4 regions of the Brevibacillus parabrevis genome follow, and region 1 is predicted to be linked to each of the others. Evidence: riboswitches for the same ligand, from Rfam matches in the RefSeq annotation. Region 1 holds a riboswitch; each other region holds the start of a gene.

Region 1 (5,297 bases):
CTGACTATGCAGCTCGTTGTAGACAAACTCGATGGGGGAGGTGACCATGACGCCCCAGCCGTTTTCGGCAACGGGGGCATAGCCGGCCAGCAACTGCCCGCCCTGTATGCTCGCCATTTGTTCATGACCGCTTCGCCCAGCCATCAGCTTCCTTACGACGGGGTTGGATTTGAGATCTTTTCCGATCAACTGTTCATCCGGATGGAACAGCAACTGCCCGTTGGAGCCGACGATGGAAAAAGAAGATCCGGTCGTATCCGTTGCCGCGCTGCCGAAGATCATGTTCATGATGTTGTGCTCCTGGAGGTAGATGGTTCCGCCGATGAAGCCGCGATATTTGCCCTCTTTGTCGTAGATCGGCTCGCTCATGAACAAAATATGGCGGTTGCTTCTCGCAGATATGTAGGGCAAGGAAATGTAGGGCTTTTTCAGTTCCAAGGCATAGTTGCCTTCCTTGGTGATAATGTGTTGGCCGACTGTGCCGATGGACGCCGGAGAAACGGTGCGGATAATCCCGTTTTCATCCACGACAGTTAGCGAATTGAAATAGTTGCTGCTTTTGCGAAGGATATCCAGATGTTCGTCGGCTTCTTTTTGCGTCTGCGAGGGGTGGTCGATTACGACTGAGGCGGAATAACGCAAGCTGCTTCGCATGGAGATGAACAAGGAATTGATCATTTGACTCATTTTGCTTGCGCTTGAATAGTTCAAAGTAAGCGTGGTATCAATCAGTGACTTCTTCTTGGACTGATAAGATGCGACGAGCAAAATTGTCACCGTCAACACGATGGACAAGGAAACCAGACCCGTCAGAAGGGCAGTCAGACCAATCTTTTTCCCCGGGCTCAGCTTGAAACGATGTATAACAGGCATATGGCTATGGCCTCTCTTTGCGTTGGATCGATCCATGATGGAAGGAAAGCAAACGGAAAAAATTCATGTGTATTATAAGCGATACCAGGAGGACATGCTATGCAGAAAAAATAATTTGATGGAAAAAAGTTGAGGTTCGTTCACAGTTGTAACAATTAGGTAACATTATTGCCATAAATGCAAAAAACTGCCCTCAAAAGAGGACAGTTTCAGTGGAATTTTTGCCAATGGTTTTTACGTGTTCAAGCCGCGAATTTGTTGCTCGATCTTTTCGAAGCCGCCAGATACTTTGACGATCTCTTCTTTTTGGTCAGAGACGAGCACGAGAACTTCTTCGAGGCTTTCCTTGTTCTTGTCGGTAATGTCTGCGTTGACTTCGACTTTTGCATTGACTTCCTGGATCATGCTGTGCACGTGGACGATGAACTCTTGCAGATTTTTGGTTTTTTCCGCGAAGTTGTGCATGTAGTTGTCCACGTTTGTAAACATTTCTTGGACCTCCATAATGCCTTCGCTGTTCTTTTCAAAAGACACCTGGGACTCGGAGATCATGTCGGAAACGAGCTTCATTTTTTCGCGAATCGTCATCAACAAGGTCGAGATCGATTCGGAGGATACTTTGGAAGACTCGGCCAGCTTGCGCACTTCATCCGCTACGACGGCAAAGCCACGGCCATGCTCACCGGCTCTGGACGCCTCGATGGTGGCGTTGAGTGCGAGCAGGTTGGTCTGTGCCGAAATATCGGAGATCGTTTGGATGATTTTTTCAATCGATTCCGTTTCTTTGTTCAGCTCTTGAATCAGTCGGTTCGTATCCTGGATGTCCTTGATGAAGCGTTCAAAGTCGCTGCCGATGTTATTGATGCGCTTGCCGCTTTCATTGGTCGCTTCTTTCGTCGATTCTACGTAATCGTGCATCTCTGTGACAGAACGAGTCATGTCTTCTACCTGGAGATTGGTCGTGCCCATCTCGCGGCGCAGCTCGTTTGTGTTGTCGGTTTGCACAGAGAAGGAGCGCATGATTTCCTGAAGGGAAGCGACGGTTTCAACTGCCCGGACATTCACGCCATCCGTCACCTTGTTCAGATTCTCCTGGTATTCCTGCACAGAGCTGAGCGATTCGTTGATCTGATCCAAAATGCGTTGCAGCGATTCTTTGGAAGCGATCGCCTGCTGCTTCTGTTCTTCGCTTTCCTGTTGCAGTCTGTTGTTGAATATCGCGTGCATCATGCTTGTTGCCGATACGAAGCAGAAGGTAAGCAGGTAGTACATCAAATGAACCGGATTGGAGGTATAAAAAATCGCCTCGCCATTTGTCAGGAAGTAGTACGTGACGATCCCGAGCGCTGCCACGATCGTCAAAATGTTGATCAGCCTGTCCTGATAAATCCCCATGACGGCTACGAAGAACATGATGGTCATAATATTGACCAGCCAAGGATCAAGCCCGGTAATTATGAACATGAAGATGCCGATTACCGCGAAGTTGAAAAACTTCATGAATGGAGCCATTTTGTCGCGCCACGCCGGACGATTGGACAAATACGCGAACGGCGCCAGCACTCCGTACAAAATACTGAGCACAGTCAAGACGAAGGAAATCGGCACTCCCATGATGAGATTCACGATTTGCACCACGGTAATGATGCTTGCAAAAACAATGACGACCCAATTATTTCTTCTTTGTAAAAGTTCCATGTCAGCTAACCTCAACTTTTATTTGTTTGCAAAGCGTTTGATACCAGGAAAACGCGGGATGGTCCTTGCTTGTATAGGCTTCCTGCAGGTGAAAAATGGTCGGGATGGCGTTCGCTCCTTTGTAGTAGACCATATCCTTCACTTGTGTCGCTTTGACGTTGTATTTTGTATTAATCAACTGAAAAAAAGCCGGGTCTGCTAAACCGACTGCATGCGTATAACCGTGTTTTTCAGCATAATCGATCATGAGGGCAACGCCCCAACGTCCCAGTTTTCCACGGTATTTCGGCAAGACAGCGAAACTGTCTACTTCCACCACTTTCATATCGGCGCTCAACACGTCCTGAAACAAATCGCGGAGAAAAGCAGAAGATTTTTCATGTGGCGTAAATTCAAAAGTACCGCCTGCTTCGTCATCTTCTGACAATAGCAAATAAGCATCGGAACCATTTTTGACGTATTCCATTTCAAAGCCCATGGAGGTCCAAACGCTCTCCTTGATTTGGTGAAAACTCGCCAAAGACTCTACTGAATCAACCAGTTTGTACATAATACTCCACTCCATTTTTATCTCTCTTTTGATTTTTCATGTACAAGTTTACTGTTGATAGATGGACTGGCGCCTCCTTTCTATGAGATTGCACACAAAACGGCCATGACCGTTTTGTTGACCGCAAGCGGCCACATCCAATTTCCTGAAAAACGTCGAGACGTTTTTCACACAAAAAAGGCCATTCCACACACGGGAACAGCCTTCAGTCACCATCATCGCACAATTACGCACATGATGTATGGCAACCCGGCTGTCATGGTCGAAGACTTTAGACCCGTGGTTTTGCGTCGCCACCTTTCGATGACTTTGCCTTTGTCATTCAGTTTGCGAAAAATGTATAGTCATGTCGAATCATGCAAAATATAATCCAAAAGAAACAGTCTTGTCAAGTTTTGGTAGGGTAAAAATAACCAATTCTTTATAAAAATAGTCAGAATTAAGGTAACGGTAAGAGTAGCGTAACAAAATTTTACCATCCATCCGATAAAGATAGAGAGAAGAGGAGGGATGAGAGGATGGCAGAGACGAAAACAATCGAATTTCACTTTTCAGGGGGAGAAGTGATCCGCATTGAGACGACAGAACCGGAAGAGATCATCCAGATGGTCGCCAACCAGAAAGATGGATGGCTCCAGTACGACGATATCGTCATCAATGTGCGAAACGTTTCTTATATTAAAGTGAAAGAAATCGCTTAACAGCATGTGTGAAAAAAGCTCTCGAATGCCGAGGGCTTTTTTTGTTGCATGTTTGGCGGGAGAGGCATTATAGTGAGTATAAGACTAACGACTAAAGAGGACGATATGGACGACATTTACAAAGAGTTGCAAAAGCTCGGTTTTTCCCAATACGAGTGCAAGGCTTACATTGGCTTGTTGAAGCATTCCCCGATTACCGGATACGAAATCAGCAAGCGCTCCGGCGTACCGCGCTCGATGATTTACGAGGTCATAGGCAAGCTGCTGGAAAAAGGGGCGGTCTATACGGTGCCTTCAGAGCCTGTGACTTACGCGCCGCTTGCGGCCAGAGAGTTGATTCGCAGATTGCGTGGACAGTTCGAGCAGTCCTTCGACTATTTGGAAAAAAGCTTGTCCGCTTTGGAGTCTGAACAAGAAGTCGATGTGATTCGCCGGATCAGCGGCGACGAACTGGTGCTGACGGAGATGCGGCAAATGATCAAGCAGGCGACAGGAGAAGTATGGCTGTCGATCTGGGAGCCGCAGGTGCCGGCTATCCAGGAAAGTGTAGATGCGTGCACAGAGGCAGGCATTTCTGTTTTTACCGTGCTGTTTGGGCAAGCACAGACGCGGGTGGGAACGACGTATCACCATGACTACATGGCGCCAGATGTCGCAGAAGAGCGCATGGGCGGGCATCTCACGATCGTGGCGCGAGATTTGGAGGAAGTCCTGATCGCCAATTTTGCGCCAAATACGGCTGCCTGGGCCGTCAAAACGAAGGACCCGGCTCTCGTTTTGGTGGCTGTCGAGTACATTCGCCACGACATTATGTTTGCAGAAGTGACAAAGGTGCTGGGACCGGAAAAAGTCGAGACGCTTTGGCGAAACAAACCGGATCTTTACCAGGTGGTTACGGGAAAAAGCTTTCTTAACCAGCAGTGAAAAAGAGAGAGAGGGAGAACAGTGGGGCGAGAGCAACTGCACGTAGAAACGTTGTCGAACGCAAGAGATCAGGGAAGCTTCATGCAGGGGGTCAAAGATTGCATTCCGACCTTGCTCGGTTATTTGAGCATCGGATTTGCGGCAGGTGTCCTGGAAAAGACGGCTGGGCTGAGCATCATGGAAATTGCTTTGATGAGCATTTTGCTGTACGCAGGCTCTGCACAGTTCATCGCGGCAGGCATGATCGCGGCGGGCAGCTCGGCTACAGGAATTATCATTACGATTTTGTTTGTGAATTTGCGCCATATTTTGCTGAGTGCGGCTCTCTCTCCTTATTTTCGCCATCTGTCAGCGTTCAAGAACATGCTGGTAGGCTCGCTGTTGACGGACGAAACTTTCGGGGTTGCCATTAACGAAGCGGCGAAGAAAAAACAGATCGACGAAAAATGGATGCACGGTTTGAATGTGACGGCTTATTTGAACTGGATCGTCGCCAACCTGGCAGGCGCCTATTTTGGGCAATGGATTGCCAATCCGGAAGGGCTGGGGCT
Region 2 (5,297 bases), 570 kb from region 1:
CAAATGCGCGGTCGCGCTTCAATTGGCCGCTTCCAGTCTTTTTGAAACGTTTCGCAGCAGCCTTGTTGGTTTTCATTTTAGGCATCTGAAAAATCCTCCTGTCTAAACTACTATCTTACTTTTCCGCTTTCGGAGCCAGAATCATGATCATGCTGCGGCCCTCGATCTTCGGTTTACGCTCAGGCGTAGCGAGATCTTCACACTGGGCAGCCACACGTTCCATAACGCCAAGGCCGATTTCGGAGTGGGTGATTTCACGTCCACGGAAACGGATCGTACACTTCACCTTGTGATGATCCTCCAAGAACTTGCGGACGTTGCGAAGCTTGGTTTGAAAATCGTGTTCCTCGATGTTGGACGAAAAACGCACTTCTTTCAGCTCGATGATCTTCTGGTTTTTCCGCGCTTCTTTCTCCTTTTTCGCCTGCTCGTACTTGAACTTTCCATAGTCCATGATACGGCAAACAGGCGGTTTGGCTGTAGGAGCAACGTTTACCAGATCCAGTTCGGCTTCCTGGGCAATGCGCAACGCTTCCCTAAAAGGTACGACTCCCAATTGGCTCCCGTCAGCACCGATCAAACGGACTTCACGGGCACGGATCGCTTCGTTGATTAACATTTGATCCTTGCTAATACTTGCCACCTCCGTCAATTTCGAGAAGGAACAAAAATGTGCGAACGCATCTGCGCCCGCACATATCTCACCTAAGCAATTTCATCAGATCCAAGGATCTTTGCATAAGAGTTACCTGTCAACAGTCGTGGAAGACGTCGACGCAGGTGAGAAGCTGGGCGCCTCTGCTTGTTCTCGAAGTATGAAGTGTTTATACACTCAATTCATGATACAGGTTAGAGTTGTCTTTGTCAAGGCTTATCACACACTATCCTCCAATGTGCGACATTTCCACCTTGGGACGTTTTACGAGGCCAGGCGTCTCATCCAGCCGCTCTTCTGAATATCGTTCATCGCGCTTGCTCCAGATCGTCTGAATCTGCGCTCTGATCTCATCGTCGCTCGCTCCGTTTCGCAGCGGCTCGCGCAAGTCTTCGCCCGCAGAAGCGAACAAGCAGTTGTACATTTTGCCCTCTGCGGACAGCCTGGCGCGCGTACAGGTGGAGCAAAAAGCTTGCGTCACAGAAGAAATCAGCCCGATCTCCTGATCCCCGTCCTCGTAGCGATAGCGCGAAGCGACCTCCCCGAAGTAATTTGCCTCGATCGGAACAAGCGGCATCTCCTGGTGAATCATGCGGACGATTTCGCTGGACGGCACGACCTGATCCAGCTTCCAGCCATTGGAGTTTCCGACATCCATAAATTCAATGAAGCGCAAAGTATGCCCCTGCTCGCGGAAGTATTTGGCCATCGGCAAAATATCTTGGTCATTCACTCCCCGCTGCACGACCATGTTGATTTTCACGCCAAGACCTGCTTCAGCCGCCGCCCGTATGCCGTCCAGCACGGCTTCTACCGGATAGCCCCTGCCGTTCAATGTGCCGAACCGCTCGTTGTCCAGACTGTCGAGACTGACTGTCACGCGGTCAAGTCCTGCTTCCTTCAGAGCCTGCGCGTGGCGGACGAGCAACGAACCGTTGGTGGTCATAGCGATGTCGTGAATACCTGCTACTTTTTTTATCATTTCAATTAACACAGGCAAGCCTCTGCGCATGAGCGGCTCTCCGCCTGTAATTCTGATTTTCTGGACGCCAAGCGAGGCGAAAATGTCGGTCAGTCGAACAATCTCTTCAAATGAAAGCAGCTTGTGCTGCGGCAAAAACTCAAAGTCCGGTCCAAAAATTTCCGCAGGCATGCAGTATCTGCAACGAAAATTGCATTTGTCTGTCACGGAAATACGCAAATCGCGGAGAGGGCGATTTCGTGTATCAACGAGTGGCGACTGCTCTGGCATTGGCTGTCACTCTCCTTTTTCCTAGCGTATCATATCCACGATCGGGCGTAATAGCTTTCCTGCACTTTCGCCTGGTTGTTCCTATGCAAAACCATAATATTTTGCTTGAAAGTGTAAATAGCTCATTTTTGCTATTCCCTTTTTGAATTAATATAAGCTAATATGACTATATATTGTGAAATTGTATAACTGAAAGTGGAAGCGATGATCAGCGATTTGTATGTGGGCACTTGAATGGCTGGGAGTGAGTAGTGCAACCGACCCTATTATTGCTGTAGGGTCGGTTTATTTTATCCCAGAACATTTGTCGTGTCCACTATCGCCAATTCACTCACCAAAGCACCATTGACGTATGCTCTCTTCCCCCGTTTTGAAGCGAACGACTAAAAAAGAGAAAAGCAAAGAATCCGGAGGTCTGCATGCAATTTTTTACGAAGAAAACAAAGCCATGGACAGAGTACGTAAAATCCTCTCACACGACTGACATCGATCAAGTAGGAGAACGAGTAAAGGAGCGCTTGTCCTTTTTAGGGGTGGATCAAGACACGCTCGCCCATGTCAAAAATGCTGCCGAAACGCTTTCGCCCTTTAAAGCGAAGATTGTCGACCAATTTTACGGCGCAATCACGGCTGTTGATCAATTGCAAAAACTGATTCTCGACCACTCAACACTAGGAAAATTGAAACACACATTGGAGTTGTATCTTGAACAGTTTCTGCAGGCGAATGTGGATTACGAATACGTGAAGACGAGAATTGTGATTGGACAAGTTCACAGCCGCATTCATCTGACAGCCGATCATTTTATCTCCGCTCATCATATGTTGATTCAGATCATGACATCGATCTTGATGGAAAAATGGAGCCATCAGCCGCATCAAATGATGCAAATGGTCACATCCGTCCAAAAACTGGCAGCGTTCGATCAGCAACTGATCGTGGAAGTATATATGGAAGAGACGTTCAAATCATTTTTGTTCGGCATCTCCGACATGTTGAATCATATGACACAGCTCGATACGACCAAACAGCTCATCTCGGGCATGGACGAACAAATTGAGGAAAGCCACAGCGTGACAGCAGCTACGGAAGAAATGAGCGCTTCCATTCAGGAAGTGGCCAACCACGCTATCAAGGTGGCGGAAGGAACGGACGATGCCGTCCACTCCGCAGAACAGAGCAGGCAGATCATCAATGCCGCGCTGGGAGACATCCGGCAAGTCGGGCGCGTCTTCGAAGAGGTCATGGGCCGCGTCAACAAGCTCGATCAGGAGATTCACCAGACCCAGGATGTCGTGCATATTATTCGGGAAATCGCCGAGCAAACGAATCTGCTCGCCCTCAACGCCAGTATCGAGGCTGCGCGGGCAGGCGACCAGGGGCGCGGCTTCGCCGTTGTCGCCTCAGAAGTTCGCAAATTGGCCGAGCATACAAAAGAACAAATCAGCCAAATTACAACCAATATGGCATCGTTGCAGCATGTCTCCAATCAGGTGACCCAGCAAATGGACGATACAGGCAAACTGGTTGAGCGCTGTGTGAGTGAGGCCCAATACGCTGACGTCGCCTTGAACAAAATTGTGACCGCGATGCAGGAAATCAGCCAATCGACCTCGCAAATTGCCGCCATGACCGAGGAGCAGGCTTCTTCCGTAACGGACATTGCCCGCCGCAACTCCACGATTTTTGACTTGAGCGCGCATTCGCAGGAAATCGCCAAGGATACGGCCCAGCTGATTTTGGAATTGAGCCGAAAAATGGACGATTACCGCAAAACATTCTTTACGATCAACGTCAAGCTCAGCTCGAAAGACATCGTCCGCGTGGCAAAAACCGACCATCTTCTGTGGAAATGGAAAATTTACAACATGTTTTTGGGCTTGGAGCACTTGAACGCAAGCGAAATGGGCTCCCACCACACATGCCGTCTCGGGAACTGGTACTATGGCGAGTTGTCTGCCCAAGTGCGAAACAATCCGATCTTCAAAAAGCTTGAGGAGCCGCACCGGATGGTTCATGCTTACGCCAAGCAAGCCGTCGAGCAGTACCAGGCTCAAGATCTGGCGGGAGCGCAGCAAACGTATCTCTTGCTCCAGGAGGCATCGAGCGAGGTCGTCTCCCTGTTGTCCCGCCTGGAGTCCGCTCTGTAATTTCCTTTCACGAATCACGAAAAAAGCAAAAAGGGCAGTTCTCTTCATCGCGGAAGAGACTGCCCTTTTTCATGACCGTTTTGTTGTTTTTACTTCATTTCGTTGATTTCAGCGCGGATTTTTTCCACGAAGGCATCCACAGTCATGGCACCTTCATCGCCTACGCCACGTCTGCGAACAGACAGTGTGCCGTCAGCCATCTCTTTTTCACCGATGACCAGCATGTACGGGATTTTTTGCACTTGCGCTTCGCGGATTTTGTAGCCGATTTTTTCGTTGCGCGCATCCAGCTCCACGCGGATTCCTGCTTGTTGCAGTTTTTCTTTGACTTGCTCTGCATAAGGAATGTGCACTTCGCTAATGTTCATCAGGCGAGCCTGAACCGGAGTCAGCCATACTGGGAACGCCCCGGCATAGTGCTCGATCAGGATGCCGATGAAGCGCTCCATCGAGCCGTACATCGCACGGTGCAAGACAACCGGACGGTGCTTCTCGTTGTCCTGGCCAATATAAGTCAGGTCAAACTTCTCTGGCATCTGGAAGTCGAGCTGGATCGTTCCGCATTGGTGGCGGCGTTTCAACGCGTCAGTAATTTGGAAGTCGATCTTCGGACCGTAGAAAGCGCCGTCGCCTTCTTTGATCTCGTAAGGCATTTCCAAGTCTTCCAGCACCTTTTTCAAGGAGCTTTCCGCAGTCTCCCACAGTTCGTCGGAGCCCATGGAATCCTCTGGACGAGTCGAGAGCGCTACGCTGTATTCGAAGCCGAAGACGTTGTAAATTTTATCGATCAGTTGAATCATGCTCTTGATTTCGTTCTGGATCTGGTCAGGACGAACGAAGGCGTGCGCGTCATCCTGGCAGAAAGTCCGAACGCGAAGCATGCCGTTCAGCGCACCGGAATACTCGTGGCGGTGCACCTGACCAAATTCGGAGTAGCGGATTGGCAGGTCGCGATAGGAGTGCATCGCATTTTTGTAAATCAGCATGTGTCCAGGGCAGTTCATCGGCTTCAGCGCATAAGTCGCGTGCTCGACCTCGGAGAAGTACATGTTTTCCTTGTAGTGATCCCAGTGGCCGGACTCTTTCCAGAGACGCTCGTTCATGAGGAACGGAGAGCGCACCTCTGTGTACTGCGCCAACTGCTGCAGGCGGCGGGAGAATTGCTCCAGCTCGTTGCGGACAGTGAAGCCGTATGGCAGGTAGAACGGCATGCCTGGAGCTTCTTCGGAGAACATGAACA
Region 3 (5,297 bases), 1.5 Mb from region 1:
AGCTGTATGAGCCTTTTTCCGCAGCGCCTGTTTTCAGGATGTCCTGCAAAGGCTGGGGCAGGGCCGATTCCTCAAGCGGCTTTCCGATCAGCTCCTGGTTGGGGTGGTACTGCACCTGATGCTTGTTGTCCACCAGAATCGGATAGCCGTCATTGCCTACATTCAAATTTGCGAGAAACGTGGCTGCGAAATGATCCACGTTGACAAGTCCGGTCAATACGCCGAGCGCTTCATTGTTTTTTCCTTTGACAGGGGAAGCGACAATGATCGAGCGATTGCCCGTAGTTTTGGCGACGAGGACATCGGAGTAGCTGGGCTTGCCCTGCATGCCGTCTTTGAAAAATTGCCGCTCGCCGAGGTCGATCCCGACGCTTTTCGGGAAGGTGTCAGCGGTTACTTTTCCATCGCTTGAAATAAACGTATTGCCATCGTACAGCTTCATTTCTTCGGTAAACTTGCGGATAAACTCATTTTTGGCTGCCGCGTCGACAGATTGAATATCAGAGGTGCGGGCCAGCACCTGAATTTCCGTCATGCGCCGATCGAGATACTGGTCCATGGCCATAGCTGTACTTGAAGTCAGGTCCACATAAGACGATTTTTGCTTATCGATCAAAATGGTTGAAAAGCTGTTTGTAATAAAAAAGGAAACGGCAGCAAGCGGGATGACCGCTACGGCAAGAAACCACAGGATCATTTTATTTCTGAGTTTGTTGAAAAAAGACATAGGCTCTCCACTCCTAATTGGTGGTTGATTCAACTGCGCGAGGCAAGGAACGCTGCCCGCACAGAGTAGACACAGCCAGACTGCTGAGAAGATTCAGCAGCCTGACCATCGGTTAATATCCCATTGCTGCGCCTTCCCCGCGAGGGTCTGCGCCGCCGAACTTCACGTTCGTTTGCGGATCGATCAAAATGGCGCCGGATTGTCCCATCGCATCTGTATAGGCTGCTTCCAGCTTTTCAACCGGATGTCCGCGCTTCACGAGTTCGTCCAACACTTCCTGCGGAATCCGGCTTTCGACTTTCAAATTGTTGGAGGCGGAGCCCCAGTTGCGTCCGTGCAGCCATCTTGGAGCCTCGATCGCATCCTGTACGCTAAAGCCGAAGTCGACAATACGCGTTACGAGAGCCGCTTGCGTTTGTGGCTGTCCTTCGCCGCCTTGTGTTCCGTAAAGCAGGTAAGGCTTGTCCCCTTTGAAGAGCATGGCAGGGTTAATCGTATGGAAGGTGCGCTTTCCAGGCTCCAGGTGGTTAATGTGTTTCGGATCGAGAGAGAAGTAGCTTCCACGGTTTTGCAACAGGACGCCAGTATCTTTTGCTACAATACCGGAACCCCAGTCAAAATAGTGGCTCTGGATGATCGAAACGGCGTTGCCGTCCTTGTCCACGACGCCAAACCAAGTAGTGTCCCCTTTTGGATCGAGCGGCTCTACTGCTTTTGCCGCTTGCTTCATATCGATGCGTGCAGCCAAATCTTTGCCGTGTTGCTTGGACAACAGCTCGTCCACCGGAATGTCGACGAAAGCAGGGTCTGTCAGCCATTTGTCACGGTCGGCAAAAGCTTGCTTGGTGGCTTCTACAATCGTGTGGTAGTAGTCCGGCGTCCCTTCGCCCATGCTCTTGAGGTCGAAGTTGTTCAACACGTTCAAGATCGAGAGCGAAGCCATGCCCTGGGAGTTGGGCGGTACGTTGTAAGCCTTGTAGCCGCGGTAGTCGACTGTAATCGGTTCTGCCCATGTGGAGGTGTGCTTTTCAAAGTCTTTCAAGGTGAGCAGCCCGCCGTTTTTCTGCATATCCGCTACGATTTTTTTGGCGACTTCGCCTTTGTAAAATCCGTCTGCTCCTTTTTTCGCAATGATTTGCAAAGTTTTGGCAAGGTCCTTTTGCTTGAGGATTTCGCCAGGCGCATACGGCTCTCCGTTCGGCTTCAGGAAGGTTTTGCGGAACCCTTCAAAGCGCTGGAGGTTTTTCAAATCGTTATCGTTCGGATCGATGGCGTATTTTGTCCAATAAACCTGGTTTGGTGAGACGGGATATCCATTTTCAGCGTATCCGATCGCCGGTTCAAGCAGCCTGTGCCACGGAAGCTTGCTGTTGCCCATGCTTTTGTGCGCGTAGTTGTACGCTTCCCACCAGCCAGAAACAACGCCTGGCACCGTATTGGCAGACTCGTAGCCGCGGGAAGGAATTTTTTCGTAGCCTTTGCCTTTGTAGTAGTCGATCGTTGCTTTTTCGCCAGCTCGTCCGCTGCCGTTCAGCGCTTTCAGTTCCTTGGTCTTGGCGTTGTAGATGAGCCAGAAGTTATCTCCGCCGATCGTTGTGTAATGCGGGTAGACGACGGCGAGAGTAGAAGCGGCGGTGATGGCGGCATCTACAGCGTTGCCGCCGTCTTCCAATGTTTTCAGGGCTGCTGCTGTAGCCAGATAGTGTGGTGTTGTTACCATTGCGTTTGGCGACATTGATGTTGGCCGATTAGCTGCTTGAACCGGAGACAGGGTTGCCAGGCCGATTGCAGTAGTCAATGCGACAGTAGAAAGTTTCTTCCAGAATGACATCGTATGAAGCCTCCTTGTATGTTTGATGAACGATTCCAACAATCCGACAGCTTTTCGCAGCCTCACCTCCTTAACTGAAAATGAATATTTTTACACATAAATACATAAATGGACAAAAATAGACAATTGTTGCGCAAAAAAAGACCAATGATATAGGATCATTGGTCTTGTCCTACACCAATACTTCGGTAGCTGGCTGGCATGCCCGCTTGTGCGGAGGTAGCCCCTCTAGCTTTGCGTCGCCGGATTTCCCCGGGTTTGCCGTTTCGATATCAATGGGTAACGCATCCAGTTGATAATAGAAAACTGATTCAATTGTTACAGGAAAATTTTCCTAATCATCCGTTTGTCAATAATATAGACTATTTGTCGATTGGGGTAAATAAGAAAAATTTTTTTAATCTAGAAAAAAAGGGAGGAACAGGGAGTTGTGCGTTTTTCCCGACATTCACACACCACTATTGGCCGAACTGCTTATGATGGTAAAAACGCACATTTGCCAAGGAGTGAATCAAGGCCATGATGCATCCCGATACGGAGCTTCGCTATATCAACGATGAAATCGGGTACGGTGTTTTTGCGACAAAATTGATCCCGAAAGGCACGATTGTCTGGGCACAGGATGACCTGGATCAGGTATTGGACCCGACATATGTGGAAAAACTGGACCCATTGAGAAAGCAGGATGTGCAGAAGTATTCCTTCAAAAATCAGTTTGGAAAATACATCTTGTGCTGGGATAAGGCCCGATTTGTGAACCACAGCTTCCATGCGACCTGCGTGGCGACGATGTACGACTTGGAGCTGGCTGCCAGAGACATTTTGCCGGGGGAAGAGCTGACCGATGATTACGGTACGCTGAATCTGGATGAACCGTTTGATTGCTTGCCGGAGCCGGGGACGAATCGATCGCGGGTGATGCCTGATGACTTGCTGCGCTATTACCGGCAGTGGGATGAGGTCGCAGCTGAAGCTTTCGCCCGGTTCAATCATGTTGAACAGCCGCTGCTCCACCTGGTTCGACCCAAGCATTTGAAAATTATTCGCGGCATAACCGAGCAGCGTCGCTCCCTCGACTCTATCATTTCGTTGTACTGCCAGCCGCAATCCCAATGGCAAAAAGAGCAGGAATGGTAGAGACAGCGGGCCGGACAACGGCCCGATTTTGTTGAACTCTGGGAAGAGAATCAGTATTATGGAATGTAAAGGTGAAGTGAAAGGTTGATTTCATTGGAAAACAAGGTAGCGTCATCCAATTTTATCCGCAATATCGTGATTGACGACTTGCAAGAAGGCAAGGTCAAGGAAGTCATTACCCGCTTTCCGCCGGAACCGAACGGGTATCTTCATATTGGACATGCAAAAGCCATCTGCCTCAACTTTGAGCTGGCAAGCGAGTTCAAAGGAAAGGCCCACCTCCGTTTTGACGATACCAATCCGGTGAAAGAAGACACAGAGTACGTGGAAGCAATCAAAACAGATGTACAGTGGCTCGGCTTTGAATGGGACGGGCTGTTTTTTGCATCGGATTACTTTGAAGAAATGTACAAGCGTGCGGTGTTGCTGATCCAAAAGGGCAAAGCCTACGTGGATGATTTGCCTGCCGAAGAAATGCGCAAGCTGCGCGGAACTTTGACAGAACCAGGGGTAGACAGCCCGTTCCGCAACCGCTCTGTGGAGGAAAACCTCGACCTGTTTGCTCGCATGCGCAATGGCGAGTTCAAGGACGGGGAAAAAGTGTTGCGTGCGAAAATCGATATGAGCTCTCCGAACATCAACATGCGCGATCCGGTGATTTATCGTATTTCTCATGCGACCCATCACAACACAGGCGACAAATGGTGCATCTACCCGATGTACGACTACGCCCATCCGCTGGAAGATGCGATTGAAGGCGTTACCCACTCGCTCTGTTCACTTGAATTTGAAGACCATCGTCCACTGTACGATTGGGTCATCAGCGAGTGCGAGATGGAAAATACTCCGCGCCAGTACGAGTTTGCCCGTTTGAACCTGACCAACACCGTCATGAGCAAACGCAAGCTGAAACAGCTCGTGGACGAGAAAGTGGTAGATGGCTGGGACGATCCGCGCATGCCGACCATTGCCGGCTTCCGTCGCCGCGGTTTTACCCCTGAAGCGATTCGCACGTTTGCCCGCGAGATCGGGGTAGCGCGCAGCAACAGCACGGTAGACGCGAAAATGCTGGAGCATTTCATTCGCGAAGACTTGAAGCTGAAAGCGCCGCGCACGATGGCTGTTTTGAATCCGCTCAAAGTCGTCATTACGAACTACCCGGAAGACCAGGTAGAAATGCTCGAAGCCGAGATCAACCCGGAGAACCCGGAGATGGGCAATCGCCAAATTCCGTTCTCCCGCGAAATCTACATCGAGCAGGACGATTTCATGGAAAACCCGCCGAGCAAGTATTTCCGCCTGTTCCCGGGAAATGAGGTTCGCCTGAAGCACGCGTACTTCATCAAATGCAACGATGTGGTGAAAGACGCCGACGGAAACGTCATCGAGCTGCACTGCACCTACGATCCTGAAACCAAGAGCGGCAGCGGCTTTACTGGCCGCAAGGTAAAAGGAACAATCCACTGGGTAGAAGCTTCTCAGGCAGTTCCGGCTGAATTTCGCCTGTACGAGCCACTGATTATGGATGACGAAGATTCGGAAGGAAGCTTCCTGGACAACATCAATCCAAATTCGCTGGAAGTGCTGAACGGATTCGTCGAG
Region 4 (5,297 bases), 1.4 Mb from region 1:
TTCTGCCGATCCGTGTTGCGTGTCACGCCGCCTACCGCGATGTCGAATTTGTTTGCCAGCAGATCGTCCATCATCGTCGGCCATGAAGTCTGCACAAAGCGCGCCTCTACGCCCAGGCTTTTGGCGAACTCTTTCATGGCGTCAATGTCGTAGCCTTCAAACTCGTTCGTCTTCGGATTCAAATATGTGAACGGCTTGTAGTCCCCAGGCGTTCCCACTACAATATATCCTCGTGCGATGATCTCGTCGAGGCGGGACTCAAACTTTTTATTGTCCTGTTTTTTGGCCGCTTCTACCGCCACGGCTTGTCCATTCGGTGTTCCCGCAGTTGCGGCAAACGCTCCGGTTCCAGTCATCAGCAATGTTGCAGCGAGTGTGCTCGCCACCATTCTTTTGGTCCACTTGTTCATCGGTTTCTTCTCCTCCTGGTTGTTGCTCTCTTTGTTTGTCTTGCTTTGTTCAAACTGTCTCATCCCTTATATCGCATCCCCCCTTTAACAGGGATGGGACCTACAGGCTAAACTTGCCAACCCCTTGTTGCAGTTCTTCCGTCACGGCGTTCAAATGCTCGACGGAACGGGCGATATCTTGAATGGCCTGAAGCTGCTCGGCTGTTGCCTCCACAACCTTTTGGGCATCAGAAGTAGCGAGCTTCGCGATGTGATGCATTTCATCCACCGAGGCGCTCACCTGCTCGGAGCCTGCGGACATTTCTTCCGATGCTGCTGACACCTCCAAAATATGGGCAGCAACATTGCGGGAAGACTCCAAAATATGCGCAAAAATTTCCCGGACTTCTTCAATCATCGTGATTCCTTCGTGCGCTTCGCGGTTGCCTGTGTTCATCACTTCGACGGCATGGCGGGTATCCTGTTGGATTTCGTGAATCAATGTCGCTATTTTCGCAGCCGATTCCTCGGATTGGTGAGCGAGATTTTTCACTTCTCCGGCCACGACGGCAAAGCCTCGTCCATGCTCGCCAGCCCGCGCAGCCTCAATCGACGCATTGAGAGCGAGCAGGTTGATTTGCGACGTCAACTGGCTGATCGTATCGAGAATCCCTTCGATTTCCTTGGAGCGGCTGTTCAAACGTTCGATGGCCTCAGTTGCTTTGGTCGTTCCTTCGCCGATGCTGCCCATTTGCCGCACCGCCTGCTCCACGACAGTCGTTCCTTGCTCAGCCTGTTCCGAAGCCTCGCGCGCCGCCTCGGAAACATGCGCAGATGTCTCGGCGATTTTCACGATCCCTGCTGCCATATCATTCATGGACAGCGCGACATCTTTGGAGCTGGTCGCCTGCGCTTCCGCTCCGCCTGCAATTTGATTGATCGATTGCCCGATGCGATTGACGTTTTCCGTCGCGTGCTCAATGCCTGCCGATACTTCCTGAGTAAAGCGCAGCACCTGCTCGGAAGATTGCGACACGCCCTCAATCAGACCTTTCAAGTGGGCAACAGTCTGGTTGAAGTCACGGGAAAGCACCGCAAGCTCATCCTTGCCGTCTACCGTAACGGTCTGCGTGAGATTCCCTTGCGCCACCACATTGACCACTTGGTTCAGACGCTGAATCGGTTTCACCAGGCGAACAGACAGCCAGTATACGAAAATGATCCCGAGCGCCAACACAACCAGTGAAATCGCAAGCAGCTTGATCGACAGCTCATTTACCGGAGCGTGCAAATCTTTGACCGGAGCCGTGATGAATACGCCCCAGTTCAGTTTCGTCGATGCGTATGAGGAGAACTGCGCTGTTTGCTCCTGCTGGTATTGAATAATTCCATGCCCGCCTTGCTGCGTCGCTTCAAATGCCGTTTTCAGCTCGGGAATGTCGCTTTCCAGCACGGATTGCTTCAAAATAAACTCGCTATTCGGATGCCAGATATACGTTCCTTTTTTGCTGACGAGAAAAGCATAGCCGCTGTGCCCGAATTTCTCTTCAGAAACCGTTTTTTGAATCTCATTGATTGGGATAGTAGAGCCGACATAGCCGTATTGGCGGTTGTCTTTCATCAATGGCAAGATGACCGTCACAATGTTATTGCCTGTCCGTTGGGAAACAACCGGCTCGGATACGATGATTTTCCCTTCGCCTTTTCCTGCTTCCTGAAAATGCGGACGGTCGGAAGGATTGGTTTCCTCTCCTTTGAAGTTGATGACCTTTTTGCCGCTCAAGTCATAGGAAAAGAAAAACGTTTCAAACTCAGGGTTTTTCTTTTGCGCTTCCTGAATCAGCCTCAAGTCATGCTCGAAATTGTTGTCTGAGGACATCATCTCCCCGACTGTTTCCACGATTCCGATTTTTTCCTGGAAGAAGCTGTCGATACGGATGGATAGATTGCTGGCTGTCAGTTCCGCTTCTTTGTCCAGGCTCGATGATAGCAATTGCGAAGAGCTGTAGTAGCTGGCCCCGCATACCGTGCCCAAGCTGATGATCAAAAGCAGGCACATAACGACAATTAACTTTTTCTTTAGACTTGATTCCATCACACGGTGTACCTCCTATCCTTTTTTTCACAACAAAAAAGACTGCCACCCGGACAGCCTTTTTGCGTTCGGCATGGCAACCCGGCTATCGTAGCAGCAGAGAAATGCAATCTGCTTGCCTTAGACCCGTGGCTTTGCGTCCCTGCCTTTCAACAGGTTTGCCTTTGTCATTTTTTGTCGTATTTTGTTTATAAATTTACTATAGCACACGAAAGTAAAAATGTGGGTTAACTTTCAAATAATGCCTTGGATTTTTTTCCACACGAAATCTTTACCCGATTTGTTTGATAGCTAAACTACTTTTCTTGCATAAAATTACAAAAAAGCCCCTCCAAGTAAACCATTGTGCGCTTTTCACGCCATGTCTACTTAAAGGGGATGCTATCAGATCATAGTTACTTCCCAGACTCCACAGCCAAGCTGCTTAACGTATCGGTAAGCAGCTCCAACTCTCTAAAGCTTGCCACAATTTGTTCAATCCGTTCTGTTTGTTCGTCTACACTCGCCAATACTTGCTCTACAGACGCACTCGATTGTTCCGTTACGCTATAAATCTGGGTGATTTCATCCACAATCCGCAGCGAGCCATTCTCCAACGCATGAATGAGCGTCTCAACCTCGCCCGCTTGAATCACAACGCTATTCGCGTTATTTGTAATTTGTTTTAGTATGGATTCTGTGTGCTGCGCAGCGTTTTGACTGTCTACAACAGCGGCTTGTCCGGTAATGATTTGCTTGGCAAGGTCGCTTGTCTTATTTTGGATATCCACCAATATGCCTGCTATTTCTTCCGTCGATTGCTGTGAATGGACAGCCAGCTTCCTCACTTCATCAGAAACCACGGCAAAACCCCGCCCGTGCTCTCCCGCACGCGCTGCTTCGATGGCAGCATTCAAGGCCAGCAGGTTGGTTTGGTTGGAGATCTCGCTAATCTTGGAAAGAACAGAACCGATTTGCTGATTTCGTTCATGAAGCTCGTTCATCAACGTCACGGTTTTATCGATGATCGTACTGATATGAGCCATTTGTTTCGTTAGCGTCGACACCTGTTCATTTCCTTCTTCCGTTACCTTCACAGTCGCTAATGTTAAATCTTTCATGCGCTGCGAACTGGCGGCTACTCGCTGAACTCCATGATTTGAATCTTGTACGGAGTTGGAGATATCGCCGACACTTGCTGCCTGCAGTTGCACGCCTTTAGCCACCTCGGAAAAAGACGTCAATACTTCCCGAGAGACGCGTTCCGTAAAAAGGACATTATCTTTTAGCGACAAGCTGAATTGTTTAAGCGTCTCCACCGAATGTAACACCTTACCAAAAATTTGCTCGATTTGCTGTTTAGCAAACAGCGTTTCCTTATGCCGGCTTTCCGCTTGCAAATACACGTTCTCGTTAAGCTTTGCGACATAGATCGTGATGATGGCAACCACGACGAGCGGAACATTATTTGCATCTGCATAAACATTCAGATATTGACCTAGATTCGCAGTAATGATGGCTACAACTGACATCGCAATAACAGGGCGATAGTTGGGATAAAGAGATACAAGAGCGAGGTACTCGAACAAATTTAGCATACTCCTCTCGGCTGTCCGGGGAAAAGTAAGCAAATGCATAACACAAATAAGAGAAAGGACGCCAACCAAGACATACGGAATGAGCAAAATGGTTTTCGCTGCGCGGTTCATCCACATCAGCAGCAAACAAATCCCGGCAAACACGAACCACTGAATGACAAAAGCAAGGCTTAAACCTCGTGTTATATCGATCGCTACTTGCAGTACTACCATAAGCCATCCAATGCAAATGACAATTTTATTGCGCTGCTTGGTAATCAATGTTTTTTGATCCACATGGCACCTTCCTCTTCATCTTAGAAGTATGGAAAAGATGGATGAATGAGTAGCTGTGAGCCTCCTTTCCGCTATGCAACTGATAATCTGAGGCAATTTTCCCAACTTTCGAGAAAAAAATAGAAAAACACCGTCTGTTTTTGGTAAAATTTTGGTTTCCAGCAAAACCTCCAAAACAGATAGGTGTTCTCTTCTATGATAACGAAAGAAAGCTCTCATGATCAACTACAACCGGGTTTGCAGGCTTGTTTAGCTCTGCCTAAGCGCGAAAAAAAGCTGACACTTTGTTGCCCGTGTCAGCTTTTTGCCTTTGTGTTGCTTAGCTCAGTCCCTCTACATGGCCGTGCTCATCCACGTACAGCGACTCGGCTGCCGGCTTTTTCGGAAGTCCAGGCATCGTCACCAGGCTTCCGGTGAGCGCCACGATAAAGCCTGCCCCCGCCGAAATCCGCACCTCGCTCACCTGAATGGTGAAGTCTACAGGTGCTCCCAGCTGGTCAGCGCGATCTGTAAACGAGTATGGTGTCTTCGCCATGCAGACAGGCAGATGGGCCAGCCCCATGTCTTCGATCTTTTGGATCGTCTTCAATGCCAATGGGGAAAAGACTACGCCAGAACCGCGGTAAATCTCCTTCACGACCGTCTCGATTTTTTCTTTCACGCTGCGGTCTTCTTCGTACAAAAAGCGGAACTGCGAAGGACGCTCTGCCGCCCGCGTTACTTTTTCAGCCAGTTCGACCGCACCTTCGCCGCCTTCTGCCCAAGCCTTGGATAGCGCGGCTTCTGCTCCGGCCTCCTGGCACAGCTTCACGACTGCGTCGATCTCTCTTGGCGTATCTGTGGCAAAATGGTTGATGGCTACAATCGCTGGTACGCCGAACTTTTGGAGGTTCTCCAGATGGCGACGGACGTTGGCAAAGCCTGCCTCCAATGCAGCGAGGTTTTCTTCCGCCAGATCAG

Evidence for each region. Region 1 has a riboswitch for cyclic di-GMP ahead of IRJ17_RS27030 (GNAT family N-acetyltransferase). Riboswitches for the same ligand answer to the same signal wherever they lie in the genome.
Region 2: another riboswitch for cyclic di-GMP. It lies ahead of IRJ17_RS24460 (methyl-accepting chemotaxis protein); the one in region 1 lies ahead of IRJ17_RS27030 (GNAT family N-acetyltransferase).
Region 3: another riboswitch for cyclic di-GMP. It lies ahead of ggt (gamma-glutamyltransferase); the one in region 1 lies ahead of IRJ17_RS27030 (GNAT family N-acetyltransferase).
Region 4: another riboswitch for cyclic di-GMP. It lies ahead of IRJ17_RS05895 (methyl-accepting chemotaxis protein); the one in region 1 lies ahead of IRJ17_RS27030 (GNAT family N-acetyltransferase).

The regions. Positions count from the first base shown of each region.
Region 1 is NZ_CP064090.1:5,887,013-5,892,309, reverse strand. It holds gene IRJ17_RS27040 (sensor domain-containing diguanylate cyclase) at 1-873, opposite strand, end outside; gene IRJ17_RS27035 (methyl-accepting chemotaxis protein) at 1,108-2,571, opposite strand; gene IRJ17_RS27030 (GNAT family N-acetyltransferase) at 2,573-3,037, opposite strand; cyclic di-GMP riboswitch class I at 3,362-3,445, opposite strand; gene IRJ17_RS27025 (hypothetical protein) at 3,640-3,822, shown strand; gene IRJ17_RS27020 (TrmB family transcriptional regulator) at 3,928-4,746, shown strand; gene IRJ17_RS27015 (AzlC family ABC transporter permease) at 4,828-5,297, shown strand, end outside.
Region 2 is NZ_CP064090.1:5,313,898-5,319,194, forward strand. It holds gene rpmI (50S ribosomal protein L35) at 1-85, opposite strand, end outside; gene infC (translation initiation factor IF-3) at 116-619, opposite strand; gene moaA (GTP 3',8-cyclase MoaA) at 882-1,907, opposite strand; cyclic di-GMP riboswitch class II at 2,096-2,178, shown strand; gene IRJ17_RS24460 (methyl-accepting chemotaxis protein) at 2,327-4,057, shown strand; gene thrS (threonine--tRNA ligase) at 4,147-5,297, opposite strand, start outside.
Region 3 is NZ_CP064090.1:1,303,061-1,308,357, forward strand. It holds gene IRJ17_RS06245 (methyl-accepting chemotaxis protein) at 1-727, opposite strand, end outside; gene ggt (gamma-glutamyltransferase) at 840-2,558, opposite strand; cyclic di-GMP riboswitch class I at 2,743-2,831, opposite strand; gene IRJ17_RS06255 (SET domain-containing protein) at 3,078-3,695, shown strand; gene IRJ17_RS06260 (glutamine--tRNA ligase/YqeY domain fusion protein) at 3,780-5,297, shown strand, end outside.
Region 4 is NZ_CP064090.1:1,222,978-1,228,274, reverse strand. It holds gene IRJ17_RS05900 (transporter substrate-binding domain-containing protein) at 1-410, opposite strand, end outside; gene IRJ17_RS05895 (methyl-accepting chemotaxis protein) at 511-2,484, opposite strand; cyclic di-GMP riboswitch class I at 2,557-2,657, opposite strand; gene IRJ17_RS05890 (methyl-accepting chemotaxis protein) at 2,880-4,337, opposite strand; gene IRJ17_RS05885 (formate--tetrahydrofolate ligase) at 4,657-5,297, opposite strand, start outside.